One region of the Dorea hominis genome, then DNA from elsewhere that is predicted to be linked to it. Evidence: predicted binding sites of a transcription regulator. Region 1 holds the regulator's gene; each other region holds the start of a gene.
What was found. The regulator Rex, encoded in region 1, represses fermentation and respiration genes when NADH is low (regulators of the CRP and FNR family bind a similar motif). The targets are predictions, from matches to a motif close to ATTGTTAANTANTTAACAAT.
Positions count from the first base shown of each region.

Region 2: a site for Rex is predicted at 2,180-2,199, ahead of pdxA (4-hydroxythreonine-4-phosphate dehydrogenase PdxA). Genes of this name have one in related genera too.
Region 3: a site for Rex is predicted at 1,197-1,216, ahead of adhE (bifunctional acetaldehyde-CoA/alcohol dehydrogenase). Genes of this name have one in related genera too.

Region 1 covers NZ_JACOOY010000002.1:177,483-180,760, reverse strand. The annotation lists gene H8S07_RS02240 (NAD(P)H-hydrate dehydratase) at 1-831, opposite strand, end outside; gene H8S07_RS02235 (redox-sensing transcriptional repressor Rex) at 1,005-1,661, opposite strand; gene abc-f (ribosomal protection-like ABC-F family protein) at 1,796-3,278, shown strand, end outside.
Region 2 covers NZ_JACOOY010000011.1:12,772-16,049, reverse strand. The annotation lists gene H8S07_RS09170 (four-carbon acid sugar kinase family protein) at 1-951, opposite strand, end outside; gene pdxA (4-hydroxythreonine-4-phosphate dehydrogenase PdxA) at 952-1,971, opposite strand; gene tpiA (triose-phosphate isomerase) at 2,275-3,063, shown strand; gene dhaL (dihydroxyacetone kinase subunit DhaL) at 3,218-3,278, opposite strand, start outside.
Region 3 covers NZ_JACOOY010000010.1:46,057-49,334, reverse strand. The annotation lists gene H8S07_RS08825 (type III pantothenate kinase) at 1-155, shown strand, start outside; gene dusB (tRNA dihydrouridine synthase DusB) at 158-1,114, shown strand; gene adhE (bifunctional acetaldehyde-CoA/alcohol dehydrogenase) at 1,320-3,278, shown strand, end outside.

The DNA.
Region 1 (3,278 bases):
TTCCTCCGTATAAATCTGCACCAGTCCGGCTCCCATCCGATAAGCTGCCATTGCATTAAGAAATGCAGCTCCGCTCATCCCTTTACTTCCGGCGATCACAAGCAGCCTTCCATAAGTACCCTTATTGGAATCTTCCGGTCTGTCCGGCAGCATTCTGATATATTCCTCTCTGTCCGGCAGATATGCAATGTTCTTGTTCTTCTCCATCGTCCGGAGTGATATTCCGATATCTGTCACTGTGACTTTACCTGCATATTCTTTTCCAGGATAAAAGATAAGTCCGATCTTCTCAACCTGAAACGTCACTGTATAATCTGCGCGGAATGCAATACCAAGCACACAACCATTTCCGGCATTGATTCCCGATGGAATATCCACTGCAACTTTTGTTCCGGACGCTTCATTCATCCACTCAATAACTTCCCGGTAATGCCCGGTTACTTCACGACTCAGACCAACACCGAATATAGCATCAATGATCAGGCTGTATGTGCCATCCGGGTAGTGGTCGCGGATCGATCCTCCAATGCTTTCAAAAAGCTTCCACTGATATCGGCATTCCGCACTTAAATGTGCCGGATTCCCCGCCATAAAAACAGTAACCGCACATCCTTCTTCTTTTAAAAGTCTCGCGATAGCAAAACCATCTCCGCCATTATTTCCCGATCCACAGACAATCAGAACATCTGTAAAATCCAGCTTTTCCTTTTTCATGGAATCAATACAACTCCTCGCCGCACGTTCCATCAGTTCCAGTGATGGGATACCGAGATTCTCTATCGTATCCTTATCTGCCGCCTTCATACTGTCTCCATCCGGTAAAAACCTCATATGCTCATCTCCCTAATATAATCGTACTTATGACACCTGCGGAGTCACAAAACCTTACATCCGCTTACTGACAAGCTCACATGAATGCAGGCTTTTCTGCTCTGGTATCATATAAAAAGGACGTATAAAAACAAGCCTGTATACACATGCCTGTTTCTATACGTCTGCTTTTACTAGTTCTTTCCTTTTTTGCGCTGGTCTTCATTATAACGACTGATGTTATAAGATAACTGCATCAGACTCTCTGACAAATGCACATTCTCAACAATGATGTTATCCGGCAGATTGAGGTCTGTATGTGCAAAGTTCCAAATCGCGCGCACGCCGTTCTCCACAAGCATATTCGCAACTTCGATTGCCTTCTCTTTTGGAATTGTAAGTACAGCAATCTCTACATCATTCTTCTGGACAAAGGACTTCAACTCGTCCATCATGCGGATCGGCACTCCACGAATCGCAACTCCCTCCAGACGCGGATTTACATCAAAAATTCCGGTCAGGATAAATCCACGTTTTTCAAACGCTGCATAATTTGCAAGTGCCTGTCCCAAATTACCTGCACCAATGATTATGATCTTATGATCTTCTTCCAGTCCCAGGATTTTGCCGATCTCTGTATATAGATATTTGACATTATAGCCGTATCCCTGCTGTCCGAATCCTCCGAAATTGTTAAGATCCTGACGAATCTGAGACGCAGTAACCTTCATCCTTTTGCTCAGATCGTTAGAAGAAATACGTTCTACCCCATTTTCAAGGAGTTCTCCTAAATATCTATAATATCGCGGCAAACGTCGGATGACTGCCTGTGATATTCCTCGATTATCCAATTTTTTCACCTTCCCATATGTATTCTAACTGTTATTATATAAAATTGTATGAATAAAGTCAATTTTTTAGTAGTTTTTTTATTACGTTTTCGCTATAATAAGAACGTATGTGAACAGATAAGGAGGAATTTTTTATGATACTCGCCTGTCATGGAATTAACAAAGCATTTGGTGAAGAAATCATTGTGAAAGATGGTTCTTTTCATATAGAAGATCATGAGAAAGCTGCCCTTGTAGGCCCGAACGGAGCCGGCAAATCTACTATTTTCAAGATAATTGCCGGAGAACTGCCGTCAGATGGTGGTTCCGTCATCCTGACCAAAGGAAAGACTATGGGATATCTCGCCCAGCATCAGGACATGAATACAGATCGTTCGATCTACGAAGAAGTGCGCACGGCAAAAGCAGATATCATTGCCATGGAACAGAAGATCCGTCAGTTGGAACTGGAGATGAAGGACTTAAGTGGAGACTCTCTGGAAGACCACATGGACTCCTACAACCGGCTGACCGCAGCATTTGAACGCGAAAATGGATATGCTTATGAAAGCGAACTGACTGGCGTCTTAAAGGGACTAGGTTTTCAGGAAGAAGAATTTACCAAGCCGGTGAATACGCTCTCCGGAGGACAGAAAACCCGTGTTTCTCTCGGCAAACTTCTGCTTACTAAACCGGATATCCTGCTTCTGGACGAGCCGACCAACCACCTGGATCTGAATTCAATCACGTGGCTGGAAACTTACATATTAAATTATCCGGGTGCAGTACTGATCGTCTCACACGACCGTTATTTTCTGAACCGGATTGTTACGAAAGTCATCGAAATAGAAAACGGTGAACTGATGACTTATTCTGGTAATTATACTGATTACTCTCAGAAAAAACAGCAGATCCGCGAAGCGCGTATCAAAGAATATCTCAACCAACAGCAAGAGATCAAGCATCAGGAAGCTGTTATTGAAAAGCTCCGCTCTTTCAACCGCGAGAAATCAATCAAACGGGCGGAAAGCCGTGAGAAAATGCTTGAGAAGATCAAGCCGGTAGAAAAACCGATAGAAACAAACAAAGACTTTCAGTTAAAGCTTGAACCTGCAACCATCAGCGGTAATGATGTACTGACGGTAGAACATTTAAGTAAAGCCTTTCCACCACAGACGTTATTTTCAGATATCAGTTTTGAGATCAAGCGTGGCGAACACGTTGCGATCATCGGCGATAATGGAACCGGCAAGACGACTCTGCTTAAGATTTTAAATCAGGTTCTCCCTGCAGACAACGGAACTTTCACCCTTGGTACGAATGTCCAGATTGGCTACTACGATCAGGAACACCATGTGCTCCATATGGAAAAGACAATCTTTGAAGAGATTTCGGATGATTACCCGACTCTTACAAATACGCAGATCCGGAACATGCTTGCAGCATTCTTATTTACCGGAGACGATGTCTTTAAACGGATTTCCGATTTAAGCGGTGGTGAAAGAGGACGTGTTTCTCTTGCAAAGCTTATGCTCTCTGAAGCAAACTTCCTGATCCTCGATGAGCCGACCAACCATTTAGACATTACCTCAAAAGAAATTCTGGAAAAAGCGCTGAATAATTATACCGGAACACTGC
Region 2 (3,278 bases), on a different contig from region 1:
ATTGTCAGATTCCAGAAGTTCTGCCGCTTTGTTTACAGCTTTGAATACTTCATCCAGGGCAACATCACCGCCCTCAATAAGTGGAAGCGGTTCTACACTAACTCTCACATGACGAGGATCCTGACACAAGATTTCCATCTGTTTTTTTGTAACCGGAGTTGCGCTTCCTGCTGCGATCAGAACTGTCTTTCCTGCCTCATCAGCCTGCGGAGGAATATTCGGTTCCTCGGCACTGATCAGTTCTCTATAAAATGCAAGTTTTGAAGTAAACGGTCCCGGATCTACTGCAACAACATCCCATCTTAAGCTGATACATGCCTTTGCAATGTTTTCTACATCTTCCAGTGTGATTCCGTCTACGACAATCACTTCACATCCTGCTTTTTTCTGTTCTGCAAGAGCTTCTTCAATGACTTCTTCTCCTGCAAGAACTTTATCTAATGTAACCAGACCGACTTTTCTTCTTGTCTGGCCTTCCAGTAATCTTGGAATATAATTTTCTTTTACCGGAGTACGCACATCCTGTGCAACCGGCGTATTGATCAGAGCCACACCATCGATAACGGAATATCCGCCAACCAAGATTCTTCTGGACTGTGGCATAGCAGGTACTACTACTGCAACTGTACCTTCTTTCATCTGATCCAGCATTGCATCGATTTCTACACCAACACCGCCGCGAAGTGTAGTATCAATACGTTTTGAAAAATATTCAACGCCCATTTTCTTCAGAGCGATCGTTGCTGATTTTACTTTATCATAAGCTTCATTTGCAGGAAGCGGACGGCTGTTACTGCTGATCAGGATTGCATCCAGTTCATCAATTCCTTCTGTCTTCTCTGCTGCTTCTTCGTTAAAAAATACCGCTGTTCTGGCTTTGGATCTTGCAAGGAGCACACCTGTTGTTGTTGCTCCTGTCAGATCATCTGCCACTGCTCCGATTAATGGCATTTATTTACCCTCTCTTTCTTGCTGTTTTGCAGCATACTCAGCTACAACCTTCGTAGATTCAATCAGACTTACACATCCTGCGATTCCTTTTCCCGCGATATCAAATGCTGTTCCGTGATCTACAGAACTTCTGATAAACGGAAGTCCGAATGTCAGTGTTACAGATTTTTCGAAATCAAGTGTCTTACAAGCAATGTGTCCCTGATCGTGATACAGAGAAAGGATTGCATCGAATTTACCAGATTTACCAATGTTAAATACAGAGTCAGCCGGGCAAGGTCCGATTGCATTGATTCCTTTTGCTTTTGCAGCTTCAACGGCCGGTCCGATATCTGTAAGCTCTTCTGTTCCGAATAATCCGTTGTCTCCGTTGTGTGGATTTAATCCTGCAACTGCGATCAGTGGATTCTCGATTCCGACTTTACGAAGCTCTTTATCAATGTTGATAACGTTCTCTAAGATTACGTCTTTTGTTGCATAGTGGCAAGCGTCTACCAATGACATGTGACGGCTTACAAAGAATACTCTTAATTTATGGCAGGAGAACATTGTCAGCGCATATGGAGAATTTGTCTGATGCTGATAAATCTCTGTATGTCCAGGCTCTTTTACTCCGACTAATTTGATAGCTCCTTTGTGGATTGGAGATGTAGAAACTGCATCTACTTTCTTAGCCATTCCAAGTTCGATAGATTTCATAACCCAGTCGATTGCCATCTGTCCTGCAAGCTTCTGCTCTTTTCCCCACTCGATAGAGTCTGTATCGTAATCTCCTGTTTCCAGAATATCGATTGTTCCAAATTCATATTTTGCTTCGGAAGGATCTGTGATCTTGTTGTATTTTAATTCTTTTCCAAGAACCTTTGCAGCTCTTTCCATGATTGCCTGACTTCCGATCACAAATGGTTTGCAGCATTCATGAATCTCTTCTGAAAGCATAGTTCCTACTACAATCTCTGGTCCGATACCTGCCGGATCTCCCATTGTAATTGCTGTAACTGGTCTGAATTTCTCGCTCATTTTTCTCTTCCTTTCGTTTTCGAATACTTTCGTTTTATGTTTTGTATTTTTGTTTTGTTTTCATTTGTTGATTTTATTTTATTACTTTTGCTTTCGTTTTTCAATAGCTTTTTATCATTTCAGTAGATTCAAACACATTTTCATTACAGTTTTTGTGAATATTTACTATTATTTGCGCCTATTCTTTCGTTTTTTTTCGTTTTTTCGTTTTGTTATTTTTTTGTCATGGATTTTGTTGCATTTTTTTCGTTTCGGATGTATAATGAAACCAACAATTTTTCATATAGAATCGAGGAGGATGACATGAAGAAAAAGTTATACTTTGGAAGTAACCTGAAAATGTACAAGCCTATCAAGGAGACTGTAGAATATCTCCAGTCACTGGTTGAACATACAAAGGACATCAGCCGTGACGAGATTGAACTGTTCATCATTCCTTCCTATACAACACTGGAAAGTGCAGTGAATAAAGTAGACCGCAATTATATAAAAATCGGTGCACAGAATATGTGTTGGGAAGACGAAGGTCAGTTTACCGGAGAGATTTCACCGGTTATGTTAAAAGAACTCGGGCTGGATCTTGTAATGATCGGACATTCCGAGAGACGTCATGTATTCGGAGAGACAGACGTTGAAGAGAATAAGAAAGTAAAAGCCGCTCTGAATCATGACTTCACAACTCTGCTCTGCATTGGTGAGACTGCTGAAGAGAAGAATTTCGGTATCAGCGCAGAAGTGCTCCGCACACAGTTAAAGGTCGGCTTCCACGATGTTCCGGTTTCACAGGTTCCGAATATCTGGGTTGCTTATGAGCCGGTATGGTCCATCGGTGTAAATGGAACACCTGCTTCCGCAGATTACGCGGAAGAGATGCACAAAGTTATCAAAGAGTGTCTGCAGGAGATCTTCGGTGATGCTTCTAAGGACATTCCGGTTCTGTACGGTGGAAGTGTCAATCCCGGCAATGCCAATGAACTCATTGTTCAGCCATCTATTGACGGATTATTTACCGGACGTGCTGCATGGCAGGCAGACAAGTTTGACAAGCTGATCCGTGATGCAAAAGCTACTTACGAAGCAGCACAGGCATAAGTCCTTTTGCTGTTTGCTTACTTATATTATTTATCAATTCCAAAAGAAGCCCCGTTTCACCGGTATGTGTGAAACGGGGCTTCTGCTGTTATTTCCCTATTAGTTTTTATCCACAATACAGACTTTGAATTTTGTAATTTATCCACACTGCTTTTTACTTCTCTTCACAGATATCCTCTACAAATTCACGCATTCCCTGAATGATCAGCCACACA
Region 3 (3,278 bases), on a different contig from region 1:
TGAAAAAAGAGTCTGGTTATGAGAATGCAAAAGTCGTTGCGACCGGAGGACTTGGAAAAATCATTGCTGCAGAAACAGATACGATTGATGTGTATGATCCTCAGCTGACTTTAAAAGGACTTCATATTATTTATCAAAAGAACAGGAAACGTTAAGCATGAAGATTGGAGAAGTAAAGCTTGAAAATCCATATATCCTCGCACCGATGGCGGGGGTTACAGACCTGCCCTTCCGTTTGCTCTGCAAAGAGCAGGGGGCAGGGCTTTTATGTATGGAGATGATCAGTGCGAAAGCACTGCAATATAAGAATAAAAATACAAAGACTTTATTGGCGATTCATCCGGAAGAATATCCGGTTTCATTGCAACTGTTCGGATCGGAGCCGGATATCATCAGTGAGATCGCGAAAATGATCGAACCACTTCCATTTCAGATCCTGGATATCAATATGGGCTGCCCGGTACCGAAGATTGTGAAGAACGGAGAAGGTTCTGCACTTATGTTAAGACCGGAGCTTGTCTATGAGATTGTGTCAAAGACGGCAAAAGCAATAAAGAAACCTGTGACAGTGAAGATCAGAAAAGGATTTGACGATGCGCATATTAATGCAGTGGAGATCGCAAAAGTTGCAGAAGAAGCAGGAGCAAAAGCAGTAGCCGTACATGGAAGAACAAGAGAGCAGTATTATTCCGGAAAAGCAGACTGGGATATTATAAGACAGGTTAAAGCAGCAGTGTCTATTCCGGTTATCGGAAACGGTGATGTGACAACCGGAGAGCAGGCAATCCGGATGCGGGAAGAAACCGGCTGTGATGGCGTAATGATCGGACGAGGCGCCCAGGGAAATCCATGGATTTTCAGAGAACTTCTGGAATACGAAAAGACTGGAAAACTGCCGGAACGTCCTTCGCCGGAAGTGATTCGCGAGACAATGCTAAGACATGCGAGACTTCAGATGGAGTACAAGGGTGACTTTATCGGTATCCGCGAGATGCGAAAACACGTTGCTTGGTATACGAAAGGAATGAAAGGCTCATCCAAATTAAGAGATGAAATCAACCGGACAGAATCTTACGAAGAATTGGAAGCACTTCTTTATGAGAAGATCAAATAATGATAGCTACTTTATTACACCGCATTGATAGTGTGGTAAATATATACAAAAATCCTCCTGAAAATTATTGCTTTTCGAAGCGATTGTTTAAAAATTAACAAATATGTTAAAAAAATACCAAAAGTAATTGACAAAATATTAACGAGCATGTATAGTATGAAACATAGAAAGAAATCATATATACCATTTACAGGAGGATCAGAAGATGGCAAAGAAAAAAGAGACAGTACCAACAATCATTGATAGCGTGGAAACTCTTGAAGCAAAAATGAAAGCGATGAGAGAAGCACAGAAGATCTTTGCTACATACACGCAGGAACAAGTTGATAAGATTTTCTTCGAAGCAGCAATGGCAGCCAATAAAATGCGTATCCCTCTTGCGAAACAGGCAGTCGAAGAAACAGGTCGTGGAATCGTTGAAGATAAGGTTATTAAAAACCATTACGCAGCAGAATATATTTATAACGCATACAAGAATACAAAAACCTGTGGCGTGATCGAAGAAGATAAAGCATATGGAATTAAGAAGATTGCAGAACCAATCGGACTGGTTGCGGCAGTTATTCCTACAACAAACCCGACATCAACAGCAATTTTCAAAACACTGATCTGCTTGAAGACAAGAAATGCAATCATCATTAGTCCACATCCGGCAGCTAAGGCATCTACAATTGCAGCAGCAAAAGTTGTTCTGGATGCGGCAGTGAAAGCAGGAGCACCGGAAGGAATCATCGGATGGATCGATACACCTTCACTGGAGCTGACGAATACCGTTATGAGAGATGCAGATATTATTCTTGCAACCGGCGGACCTGGAATGGTAAAAGCAGCATATTCTTCCGGCAAACCGGCACTCGGAGTTGGAGCTGGTAATACACCGGTTATTATTGATGACACAGCAGATGTGAGGATGGCAGTAAACTCCATCATTCATTCTAAGACATTTGATAATGGTATGATCTGTGCATCTGAGCAGTCTGTAACTGTACTGGACAGCATTTATGATGAAGTAAAGAAAGAATTTGCATACCGTGGATGCTATTTCCTGAAACCAGGCGAAGAGCTTGATAAAGTTCGTAAGACAATCATCATCAACGGCGCATTGAACAATAAGATCCCTGGAAAGTCTGCTTACGAGATTGCAAAACTGGCAGGTGTAAAAGTTCCGGAAAATACAAAGATCCTGATCGGTGAAGTAGAATCCGTTGATATTTCAGAAGAATTTGCACACGAGAAATTATCTCCGGTACTCGCAATGTACAGAGCAAAGACATTTGATGAGGCACTTGGAAAAGCAGCTCAGCTTGTAGCTGACGGTGGATATGGACATACAGCTTCTTTATATGTGCATCCGGCACAGACAGAAAAGATTGCAAAGCATGCAGCAGCAATGAAGACATGCCGAATCCTTATTAATACACCATCTTCACACGGTGGAATCGGTGATCTGTACAACTTCAAACTTGCTCCGTCCCTCACACTTGGATGTGGTTCATGGGGTGGAAACTCTGTATCAGAGAACGTAGGCGTAAAACATTTGATCAACATTAAGACGGTAGCTGAGAGGAGAGAGAACATGCTGTGGTTCAGAACACCTGAGAAAGTATACTTTAAGAAAGGCTGTATGCCGGTAGCACTGGATGAACTTGGAACCGTAATGCATAAGAAAAAGGCATTTATCGTAACCGACAGCTTCTTATATAAAAATGGATATGTAAAACCGATTGAAGAGAAACTGGATGAGATGGGAATTCAGCACACATGCTTCTATGAAGTAGCACCGGATCCGACATTACAGTGTGCACAGAAAGGTGCAGACCAGATGCGCGCATTTGAGCCGGATACGATCATCGCACTCGGTGGTGGATCTGCAATGGATGCCGGAAAGATTATGTGGGTGATGTATGAACATCCGGAAGCAAACTTTGAAGACATGGCAATGGATTTCATGGATATCCGTAAGAGAGTATTTACATTCCCGAAAATGGGAGAGAAGGCATATTTCGTAGCAATTCCTACATCTTCTGGAACAGGATCTGAGGTGACACCTTTCGCGATCATCACAGATGCAGAGACTGGTGTAAAATGGCCGATTGCTGACTACGAATTGCTTCCGAATATGGCAATCGTAGATGTTGACAATGCAATGACAGCCCCAAAAGGG